One region of the Sphingobium sp. KCTC 72723 genome, then DNA from elsewhere that is predicted to be linked to it. Evidence: predicted binding sites of a transcription regulator. Region 1 holds the regulator's gene; the other holds the start of a gene.
The links. The regulator LexA, encoded in region 1, represses DNA repair genes until DNA is damaged. The targets are predictions, from matches to a motif close to GTTCCNCNCTTGTTCT.

Region 1 (5,059 bases):
ACAGACGCCCCCGCGCGGCTTTCGCAAGGCGCTGGACGATGCCGCCCTGTCCGGCTTCGGCCTGATCGCGGAAATCAAGAAAGCCAGCCCCTCAAAAGGCCTGATCCGCGCCGATTTCGATCCGCCAGCCCATGCCATCGCCTATGCGGCGGGCGGCGCGGCCTGTCTGTCGGTGCTGACGGACGAACCCTATTTTCAGGGCCATGACGATTATCTCATGGCCGCCCGCTCCGCCTGTGCGCTGCCCGTCCTGCGCAAGGATTTCATCGTCGATCCCTGGCAGATCCTCGAAAGCCGCGCGCTCGGCGCGGACGCCATCCTCATCATCGTCGCGGCGCTGGACGATGCGCAGATGAAGGACATAGAGGATACCGCGCTCGGCCTCGGCATGGACGCATTGATCGAAGTGCATGACGAAGCCGAACTGGAGCGCGCGCTGAAACTGCGCTCGCGCCTCATTGGGGTCAACAATCGCGACCTGCGCGACTTCACCGTCGATTTCGCCCGCACCTACGAACTGGTGGGGAAGGCACCGGAAGGCTGCACTTTCATCGCCGAAAGCGGCCTGACCTCCCATGCCGACCTCACCGCCATGGCCGACCATGGCGTGCGCTGTTTCCTTGTCGGTGAAACACTGATGCGCCAGCCCGACGTGGAGGCCGCAACGCTCAATCTCCTCACCGGCGCATGACCGGCCTCACCCATCTGGACGAAGACGGCGCGGCCCGCATGGTCGATGTCTCTGCCAAGGCCGTAACCGCGCGCGAAGCCGTCGCATCCGGGCGGATCGACATGATCGCCGACGCTGCCAGCGCTATCGCGGCGGGCCTCGTCAAGAAGGGCGACGTGCTGGCGGTCGCGCGGGTCGCGGGCATCATGGCGGCCAAGCGCACCGCCGACCTCATCCCGCTCTGCCACCCGATCGCGCTCAGCGCCGTCACCGTGGATTTCGCCCTCGACGCCACGGGCGTCACCGTCACCGCCACTGCCCGCACCGCCGGGCAGACGGGCGTGGAAATGGAGGCGCTGACCGCCGCATCGGTCGCGCTGCTCACTGTCTATGACATGGCCAAAGCGCTCGATAAGGGCATGATGATCGGCAATATCGGCCTGATCGCAAAGACCGGCGGCAAATCGGGCGACTGGCGCCGCACCCCATGAGCCTGCTGCCGGTAGCCGAAGCCCAGGCCCGCCTGTTCGCGCTGGCAACGCTCTTGCCAGCAGAGCAAACTCCGCTCGTCGCCTGCACCGGCCGCTGGCTGGCGCAGTCCATAATCGCCTTGCGCGACCAGCCATGGGCCGCTCTGTCCGCGATGGACGGCTATGCCGTGCGCGCGGCCGAAGAACCCGGCCCTTGGCGCATCACTGCAACCAGCAGCGCCGGTGGCCCGCCCCCCGCATCGCTTGGCCCCGGCGAAGCCTGCCGCATCTTCACCGGCGCGCCTCTGCCGCCGGGTGCCGACGCCATCCTGATTCAGGAAAATGCCGCCGTCGAAGCCGACCTGCTTCGCGCCATCGACGGCACGCTGGCCACGGGCCGCCACGTCCGCCCCGCCGCATCCGATTTCGGGAATGGTGCGCCCCTGCTCGAAGCAGGCGCACGGCTCGGCCCGGCACAGATCGCGCTGGCGGCACTGGGCGGTCATGGCCAGCTCCCCGTCCGCCGCCGCCCCTGCATCGCGCTGATCTCGACCGGCGACGAACTCGTCCCGGCCGGCGCACCAACCCCACCGGGCCGCCTGCCCTCCTCCAACGCGCCGATGCTCGCCGCCCTGCTGGCCGCGCTACCCTGCGATGTGATGGATCTGGGCATCGTGCCGGACGATCTGGACGCTATGGTCGCCGCTCTCGCCCGCGCAAAGCAGGCCGACATCATCGTTTCGACTGGCGGCGCATCGGTCGGCGATCATGATCTGGTCCGCCCCGCCTTCGCTCAGGCTGGCGGCACGCTCGATTTCTGGAAGATCGCCATGCGTCCGGGCAAGCCACTGATGGCCGGTCGGCTGGACAGCGCGCTGTTCCTGGGCCTGCCAGGCAACCCCGTATCGGCCTTCGTCACCGCAACTTTATTCCTGCTGCCCCTCGTCCGCCACCTGTCGGGCGCGCACGATCCGCTGCCGCCAACGCTCGAAGCGCGCCTCGCTTCCCCCCTGCCGCAAACCGCCGAACGCGACGATTATCTGCGCGCACGTCAGGGCAAGGATGGAATCGTTACGGTAACGTCACAGGACAGCGCCGCCACTGCCGCCCTCGCCATGGCCGATTGCCTCATCCACCGCCCCGCCGGATCACCAACCGCCGCGCAAGGCGAAAGCGTCACGATAATCCCGCTTTAGCCACAAATATATGTCAGCAATGCTGTCTTTCTCCGACCATATCCTCGCGATGGTCGCGATCGCCAAATTGCCGCTCACCTTCCTGAAATCGCACGCCATTTCCCCAACGCCGACGATTGGCGTCATGGTCTGTCCGGTGCCGATCGTTAGCAGGGTAAGGAATTTGGGGCATCATCACTCTCTATGTCCATCTTGCTGTCTCTTTTGTCGGCAGCATGATCGCAAAACCCCCTTGCCCCCATCTCGTTCCCGCAAATGCGACGGGTTGCAGCGGCGCTTGACTTGCCCCGTTCCGTTTACTAACTGTTCTTCATACGTTCCACGGAAGGACCGCAGTCATGTTGACGCTCAAGCAGCAGGAATTGCTCAGCTTCATTCAAACCCGGCTGGATGAAGGCGGCGTGTCCCCCTCGTTCGAGGAGATGAAGGACGCGCTCGACCTGCGTTCCAAATCCGGCATCCACCGGCTCATCAACGCGCTGGAAGAACGCGGCTTCATTCGCCGCCTGCCCAACCGCGCCCGCGCGCTCGAAGTGTTGAAACTGCCCGACGCCATGCACCGCACGCCCGCTGCCCCGGCAAAACCCAAAGCCGCGCCCAGCCTGCCGATGCTGCCCACGGCGGCCAATGACGTCATCGAAATTCCCCTGCACGGCCGCATCGCGGCAGGTGTTCCGATCGAAGCGATGGAAGGACAGAATATGCTCTCCGTCCCCGCCGCCCTGCTCGGCGCGGGCGATCATTATGCGCTCGAAGTCTCCGGCGATTCGATGATCGAAGCGGGCATATTGGACGGCGACTTCGCCCTGATCCAGCGCACCGAAAGCGCCCGCGAAGGGCAGATCGTCGTCGCCCTGATCGACGAGCATGAAGCCACGCTCAAATTTTTCCGCCGCGAAGGGCCACGGGTCCGGCTCGACCCGGCCAACAGCGCCTATGAACCGCAACTTTATGATTCCAATCAGGTGCGGATTCAGGGCAAGCTGGCCGGACTGCTGCGCCGCTATAACTGAGGACGGGCCAAGTTACGGCGCGGTGCTGGGCGCGCGATCCACGGATGCGCGTCGCCCGGCTGCCGCACCGTCCTGACCGAACCATTGGCCAGGTTGATGGCGACGCCACCCGTCCGCGCCAGCAACCGGCGGTCGATTTTCAACCAGCGCGGCCTGCACCAGCGCGGCAATCCCCGGTCGGCGATCACGATATCCGCCGCCGCGCAGTCCTTCTCAAACTGCACCCGCTCCACGAACATGGAATTGCGAGTCATCAACACCGCCCATGTCCGCTCGCCCGCCCGTACCCGCGCCGCACATAAATCCGCCGAACAGCGCGCCTCCGGCAAACCCGCCAGCGCATCCAGCGGCCCGTCATAGCCCGCACTCTCCGCCAGCGTATCGCGCACATAATCTCCCGCTCCGGCACGCAGCAACGCCATCCGCCCCGTCGCCATCCGCACCACGACATGGCGGCCATCGCCCGTCACCAGCAGGTCAGGCGGCGACTGCATCAGCATCGCCGCCACACCGACCACAACCCCGCCAAGCCCCAGCCACCGCCCCCCGCTGCGCCACAACAGGCACCACAACAGCCCGCCGATCGTTACCCCGAACGTCCATCCCGGCATGGCCGGCGTCACCATCATCGCCATCGGCTGCGCCGCCACGCCATGGGCCAGCACCAGCAACAGGCCCAGCGCCCGTTCGGTCAGCCACCAGAATGGCGCGCCCAACCCCGCCAGATCGAACAGCAAAGCCAGCGCCTCCAGCGGCATCACCACGAACGTCGTCAGCGGAATCGCGATGATATTGGCGAACGCCCCCAGCATCCCGGCCTTGTGAAAATGAAACAGCGCGATCGGCATCAGCACCAGTTCGACTGCGATCCCCGTCATCAACGTCGCGGCCAGCACCCGCATCCCCTTGCGCATCACCCCCTCGTCCCGCGCCGCCGCAAAGGCCCGAAACCCCGGATGCTCCGCCAGCGCGACCAGCGCCGTCACGGCGGCAAAGCTCATCTGAAAACTCGGCCCCGCCACCGCTTCGGGCCAGAAGGCCAGCACGACCAGCGCGCCCGACGCCACCAGCCGCAGCGTAATCGCGTCCCGCCCCATCGCCAGCCCGCCCAGCACCAGCAACGCCGCGACGCACGACCGCACCGTCGGCACTTCCGCTCCGGTCAACAGCGTGTATCCGATCCCGGCCAGCGCTCCGCCCCCTGCCGCGATCAGCATCAACGGCCACTCCAGCGCCGCCCGGCGGCTCAGCGCCATCACCCGCATCAGCAGGAAAATCACCGCCCCGATCAGCGCCGTCACATGCAGCCCGCTGATCGACAGCAGATGCGCCAGCCCGCTGCGCCGCATCGCTTCGGCATCCGCCTCGGCACTCGCGCCCTGATCCCCGGTCGCCAGCGCAATCGCAATGCCCTGCGCCGGGCCATCGACCTGCCCGGCTATGTGCGTGAACAAACGCGCCCGTAAAGACGGCGCGACACTGGCCGGACGCAGCAACGCGATTGGCTTCAAAGCCTTGCCGGTCGCACCGATCCCTTGAAAATAGGCGCGCGCGGCGAAATCATAACCCCCCGGCACGGCGGGCGGCGCGGGCGGCATCAACCGCACGCGAAAGCGGATCACTGCCCCTTCACCCAGCCCCGCCGGTACATCATCCTCCGCAATATTGACCCGGATCATCCCCGGCAGCGCTGGCGCATCGACGGGCCGC
Region 2 (5,059 bases), 210 kb from region 1:
GGCGTCATGATGTGCGGCATCGCCATTTTGCCGCTCTTGGTCAGGAACCAGTGCTGATTGTCGGTCACCGGCACATCGGCCAGCGAACAGCCCATGTCGCGCCATTCCGGCAGCAATTCGTCCAGCGCCCTGGGGTCGATCACTGCGCCCGAAAGGATATGCGCCCCGATCTCGGAGCCTTTTTCCAGCACGCATACGGCCAGTTCCTGGCCCGCATCATTGGCCAGTTGCTTGGCCCTGATCGCCGCAGACAGTCCCGCCGGGCCACCGCCCACGATGACGATGTCATAAGGCATCGATTCCCGTTCGCTCATTCATCCCTCCGTTTAAGCCGCCGGCGGGCTGCACCCCGTGCATCCGGTCGCCTTATTCCTCCAACACTTTACCATCTAAGGCGATGAAGAATCTTGACCCCCTCGTCAACCTCTGGCCCTAGATGATCGTGATGCGGGGACTATTGCAGGATGAAGCGGCGCTGGCCGACGCCTATATGGCGTGGTGGACGCTCGCTGGCGTGGATTGCGCCATCGGCGAATCGCCGACCGACTGGCTGCGGCCTGCGCCGACGAAACCAGTATCGGGCGCACCGCCTGCCACCGCGCCGGTCATTGCGGATAAACCCCGAACCCTCGAATCGTTCCTCACCTTCCTCGCCAGCGATCCCGCCCAGCCCGAACGGCGCTGGCCCGGCGCGCCGATCCTGCCGGTGGGCGGCGAGCAGGCGACCCTGATGGTCGTCACGGACCTGCCCGACGCGGCGGATATGGAGGCGGGCCAATTGCTTGCCGACCGTGCGGGCGCCTTGTTCGACGCCATGCTGCGCGCCATCGGTCTGGACCGCAGCGTCATTCACCTTGCCTCGCTGTTCACTGCCCGCCCGCCCGGCGGCATGGTCGACGCTGCCGACCTTGCCACCGTTGCCGACCGGATGCGCACCCATGTCGCGCTCGCCCGCCCGCGCCGCCTGCTGCTACTGGGCGATCGGACGATCCGTGCGCTGCTTCCGACGGATGGCGCAGCGCCGCCCGAAGGTTTACGCGACTTTAACCATGATGGCGGCATTGTGCCTGCCGTCGCCACATTCCATCCGCGCCTGCTGCTGACTCAGCCTGCGGCGAAAGCGGAATGTTGGCGCGCCCTGCAAAGCCTGATCGAGGAAGCCCGTCCGTGATTCGAGCCGCGAAAAGCCTGTCGACTATCGCCCTGTTATCCATCGGCCTTGCCGCAACGCTGCCCGCCCGTGCCGACACCGCGCCACTGCTGCCCGCTCTGCCGGCAACGCCTGCCTCTCCCCTGCAACTGACCGACGGCGCAAAGGCCAGCTACCGCGCGATCTTTACCGCCCTTGGCACCCAGCAATGGGATCAGGCGAGATCCCTTATCGCCATGCTCGACGCGCAGGACGCCATGCGCCCGCTCGCCCTGTCCGAACTCTATCTGGCCAAAGGATCGCCAAAGGTCGAACTGTTCGACCTGCTCGATCTGGTGAACAAGGCCGCTTGGTTGCCCAAGGCCGACCAGATTTCCCGCCTCGCGCAAAAGCGCGGCGCGACGATATTGCCCACCCTGCCACAGGTGCAGAAAATGGTGTGGCTGGGTGCTGCCCCCCGCCGCGAATATGTCGGCGGGACAAAGACCGACATGGCGGCGCAAGCGCTGGGCGCGCAGATCCAGACTTTCGTCAAGAATGACGATCCGGTCGGTGCCGAAGCGCTGCTGACCACTGGCGAAGCCAATCTGACGCCCGAAGGGCTGACCGAAGTGCGGCAGCGAGTCGCATGGGCCTATTATATCGAAAATGACGACGCCAATGCCCGCCGCATGGCCGCCCGTGCGCTCGAAGCGCGTGCTGGCGGCGACTGGACGGTGCAGGCGCACTGGACCGCTGGCCTGGCCGCATGGCGTCAGAATGACTGCCGCGCCGCCGCCCCCGCTTTCGCCAATGTCGCGGCGCTGGCCGCCAATGCCGACATGCGCGCCGCCGGAGCCTATTGGGCGTCGCGCGCCCACATGGTCTGCGGCGAAGCGGGCAAGGTTGCCGCCTTCCTGAAAATCGCCGCCAAGTCGGACGAAACCTTCTACGGCCTGCTCGCCCGCGAATCGCTGGGCATCCCGCTTGGCACCGCGCCGGTCGGCAGCCGTTTCGGCGCGATCGAATGGAATGCGCTGAAGGACAGCCCCAATGCCCGCGCCGCCATCGCCCTTTCGGCCATTGGCGACAATGCCCGCGCCGACGAAATATTGCGTTATCAGGCAAAGATCGGCGGCACCGCGCAATATGACGCCCTGCTGCGCCTCGCCAGCGCGCTCAGCCTGCCCGCGACGCAATTATGGCTCGCCCATAACGGGCCGGCTGGCAAGCAGCCCGACAGTTTCGCCCGCTTCCCCGCGCCCGACTGGCGCCCCGATGGCGGCTGGCGGGTCGATCCTTCGCTGATCTACGCCCACACCTTGCAGGAATCCGGCTTCCGCTCCGACGTGGTAAGCAGCGCGGGCGCGCGCGGCCTGATGCAGGTGCGCCCCGGCACTGGCGGCGACATGGGACTAACATCCGCCGCACAACTGTTCGTGCCATCGACCAACATGGAATATGGCCAGCGCTATCTCGAAGCATTGCGCGACATGAGCGCCACGGGCGGCCTGCTGCCCAAGGTGATGGCTGCCTATAATGCCGGGCCGGTGCCGGTCGAACGGTGGAATGCCCAGGTCAAGGACAAGGGCGATCCGCTTTTGTTCATGGAATCGCTACCTTATTATGAAACCCGCGCCTATGTGAACATCGTCATGCGCAATTACTGGATGTATCAGATTCAGGCGAAGGGCGAGGCCGATTGCCTGACCGGCATGGCGCAGGGCATGTGGCCGACCTTCCCTAATGCCAAGGGCGTAAAACTCGTTCGCCTCAGTCAGGCCGATGGCCGCGCCACGCCCGCCGCGTCGATGGGTGGCGGTTCGCACTGATGCCGATCGACGAAAGCCGCGCCTTCATTCCCGTCCGTATCGCCGTCCTCACCATATCCGACACGCGCGGGCTGGCGGAAGATCGATCCGGCGACACATTGATAGAACGGCTTGAAAAGGCGGGACATATTCTTGCCGCGCGCAGCATAGAAAGGGACGACAAACTCGCCATCGTCGCGCGCCTTCACGCCTGGATCGACGACGGCCAGATCGACGTGATCCTCACCACCGGCGGCACCGGCGTTACCGGGCGCGACGTTACGCCCGAAGCTCTGGCCCAGGTACAGGACAAGGAAATTCCGGGCTTTGGCGAACTTTTCCGCTGGCTCAGTTTCCAGACGATCGGCACCTCCACCATCCAGTCCCGCGCCACCGCCTGCGTCGCGCGCGGCACCTATATCTTCGCGCTGCCCGGCTCCACCGGCGCGGTAAAAGACGCATGGGACGGCATCCTCCTCAGCCAGCTGGACAGCCGCTTTCGCCCGTGCAATTTCGTGGAACTCATGCCACGTCTGATGGAACGCTGATCGCAAATGGTCCGCGAATTTCAATAAAATCCTTTAATATCAATTACATATTGCGTTCGTTTAGCGGCGCGACCAGACTTGTCATGCCCCGTCTGGACGAAGTTAGAAAAGTTCAAACCAAAACCCGCCGTTTTCCGCGCCATATTGACCTTTCGTTCTTCTTATGTTCTAATCCCGATCATGGGTTTGGAAAAAGGACGGGGCGCAACGCACAACCACGAAAGCGCCCGCTTCAACCTGCCCGCCCATGAAGCCGACGGCGACTGGCTCGACGCTCTGGAAAGCATCGACGGTCCCCTTCCCCGCCGCCGCACCGAAGTCACGATCGAACATCCCCGCACCATCATCACCCGCAACGCCTCCCCCGACATCGGCTTCGACCGTTCGATCAACGCCTATCGCGGCTGCGAACATGGCTGCATCTACTGCTTCGCCCGCCCCTCCCACGCCTATCACGACCTGTCGCCGGGGCTGGACTTCGAAACCAGGCTGTTTGCCAAGCCAGACGCCGCCGCCCTCCTGCGCACGGAACTGGGCAAGCGCAATTACACCGTCGCGCCGATCGCGATGGGGACCAATACCGATCCCTACCAGCCCATCGAAAAGGACTGGGGGATCACCCGGCAGATATTGGAGGTGCTGGTAGAAACTCGCCACCCGACCTTCATCACCACCAAGTCCGACCGCATCCTGCGCGACATCGACCTGCTCAGCGATCTGGCGCGGGACAATCTGGTCGCGGTAATGATCTCCGTCACCTCGCTCGATCCGCAGGTCGCCCGCACGCTCGAACCACGCGCGCCGCACCCGCAAAAACGGCTGGAGGCGATTGCCCAACTGGCCGAAGCGGGTATCCCGGTTACCGCCAACATGTCGCCGATCATCCCGGCGATCAACGATCATGAAATAGAACGCATCGTCGCCCGTGTCGCGATGGCGGGGGCGCGGGACTGCAACTATATCCTCGTCCGCCTGCCGCATGAAGTCGCGCCGCTGTTCCGCGCCTGGCTGGACGCCCATCATCCCGACCGCGCGGCCAAGGTGATGGCAATCATCAACGACATGCGCGGCGGCCGCGACAATGATCCAGCGTTCGGCAGCCGGATGCGCGGGCAGGGCGTGTGGGCCGACCTCATCCGCACCCGCTTCCGCCGCGCCCGACGCCAGGCCGGGTTCGGCGACGACCGGCTGACCCTGCGCACCGACCTGTTCTGTCCGCCACAAGGCGCACAGATCCGGCTGCTATGAAGGATCAGCCGACCAGCCGCATCCCCGACCGGCGCGTCCGCGCGCGGTATCCGTCCTGTGTCGGCTCCATCCGCTCGAAATGGTGGATCGACAGGTTGGGGATCAGCGCAATGGCGTCGACTTCATCGGCCCCCATGACGAAATCATCGCCCAGGAAAATCCGGGCCGCCTGCCCCTTGCCCACTGGCGCACGCAGGAATAATTCGCTGCGCCCGCCCCGGCTGCCTTCCATCAATTTGCCCAGCGCAATCGCCGCCGCCGGATCGGTAACGTCGACGACCAGTTCCATCCGCGACGCATTGGCCAGTTGCCGGAACGGCTCG

Region 2: a site for LexA is predicted at 3,643-3,658, ahead of SPBM01_RS03875 (PA0069 family radical SAM protein). Genes of this name have one in related genera too.

What each region holds. Positions count from the first base shown of each region.
Region 1 covers NZ_CP060388.1:975,943-981,001, forward strand. Annotated here, with positions in the region: gene trpC (indole-3-glycerol phosphate synthase TrpC) at 1-691, shown strand, start outside; gene moaC (cyclic pyranopterin monophosphate synthase MoaC) at 688-1,161, shown strand; gene glp (gephyrin-like molybdotransferase Glp) at 1,158-2,336, shown strand; gene lexA (transcriptional repressor LexA) at 2,675-3,349, shown strand; gene SPBM01_RS04925 (ComEC/Rec2 family competence protein) at 3,340-5,059, opposite strand, start outside.
Region 2 covers NZ_CP060388.1:766,729-771,787, reverse strand. Annotated here, with positions in the region: gene SPBM01_RS03895 (electron transfer flavoprotein-ubiquinone oxidoreductase) at 1-314, opposite strand, end outside; gene SPBM01_RS03890 (uracil-DNA glycosylase family protein) at 446-1,171, shown strand; gene SPBM01_RS03885 (lytic transglycosylase domain-containing protein) at 1,168-2,961, shown strand; gene moaB (molybdenum cofactor biosynthesis protein B) at 2,961-3,488, shown strand; gene SPBM01_RS03875 (PA0069 family radical SAM protein) at 3,669-4,736, shown strand; gene dnaE (DNA polymerase III subunit alpha) at 4,741-5,059, opposite strand, start outside.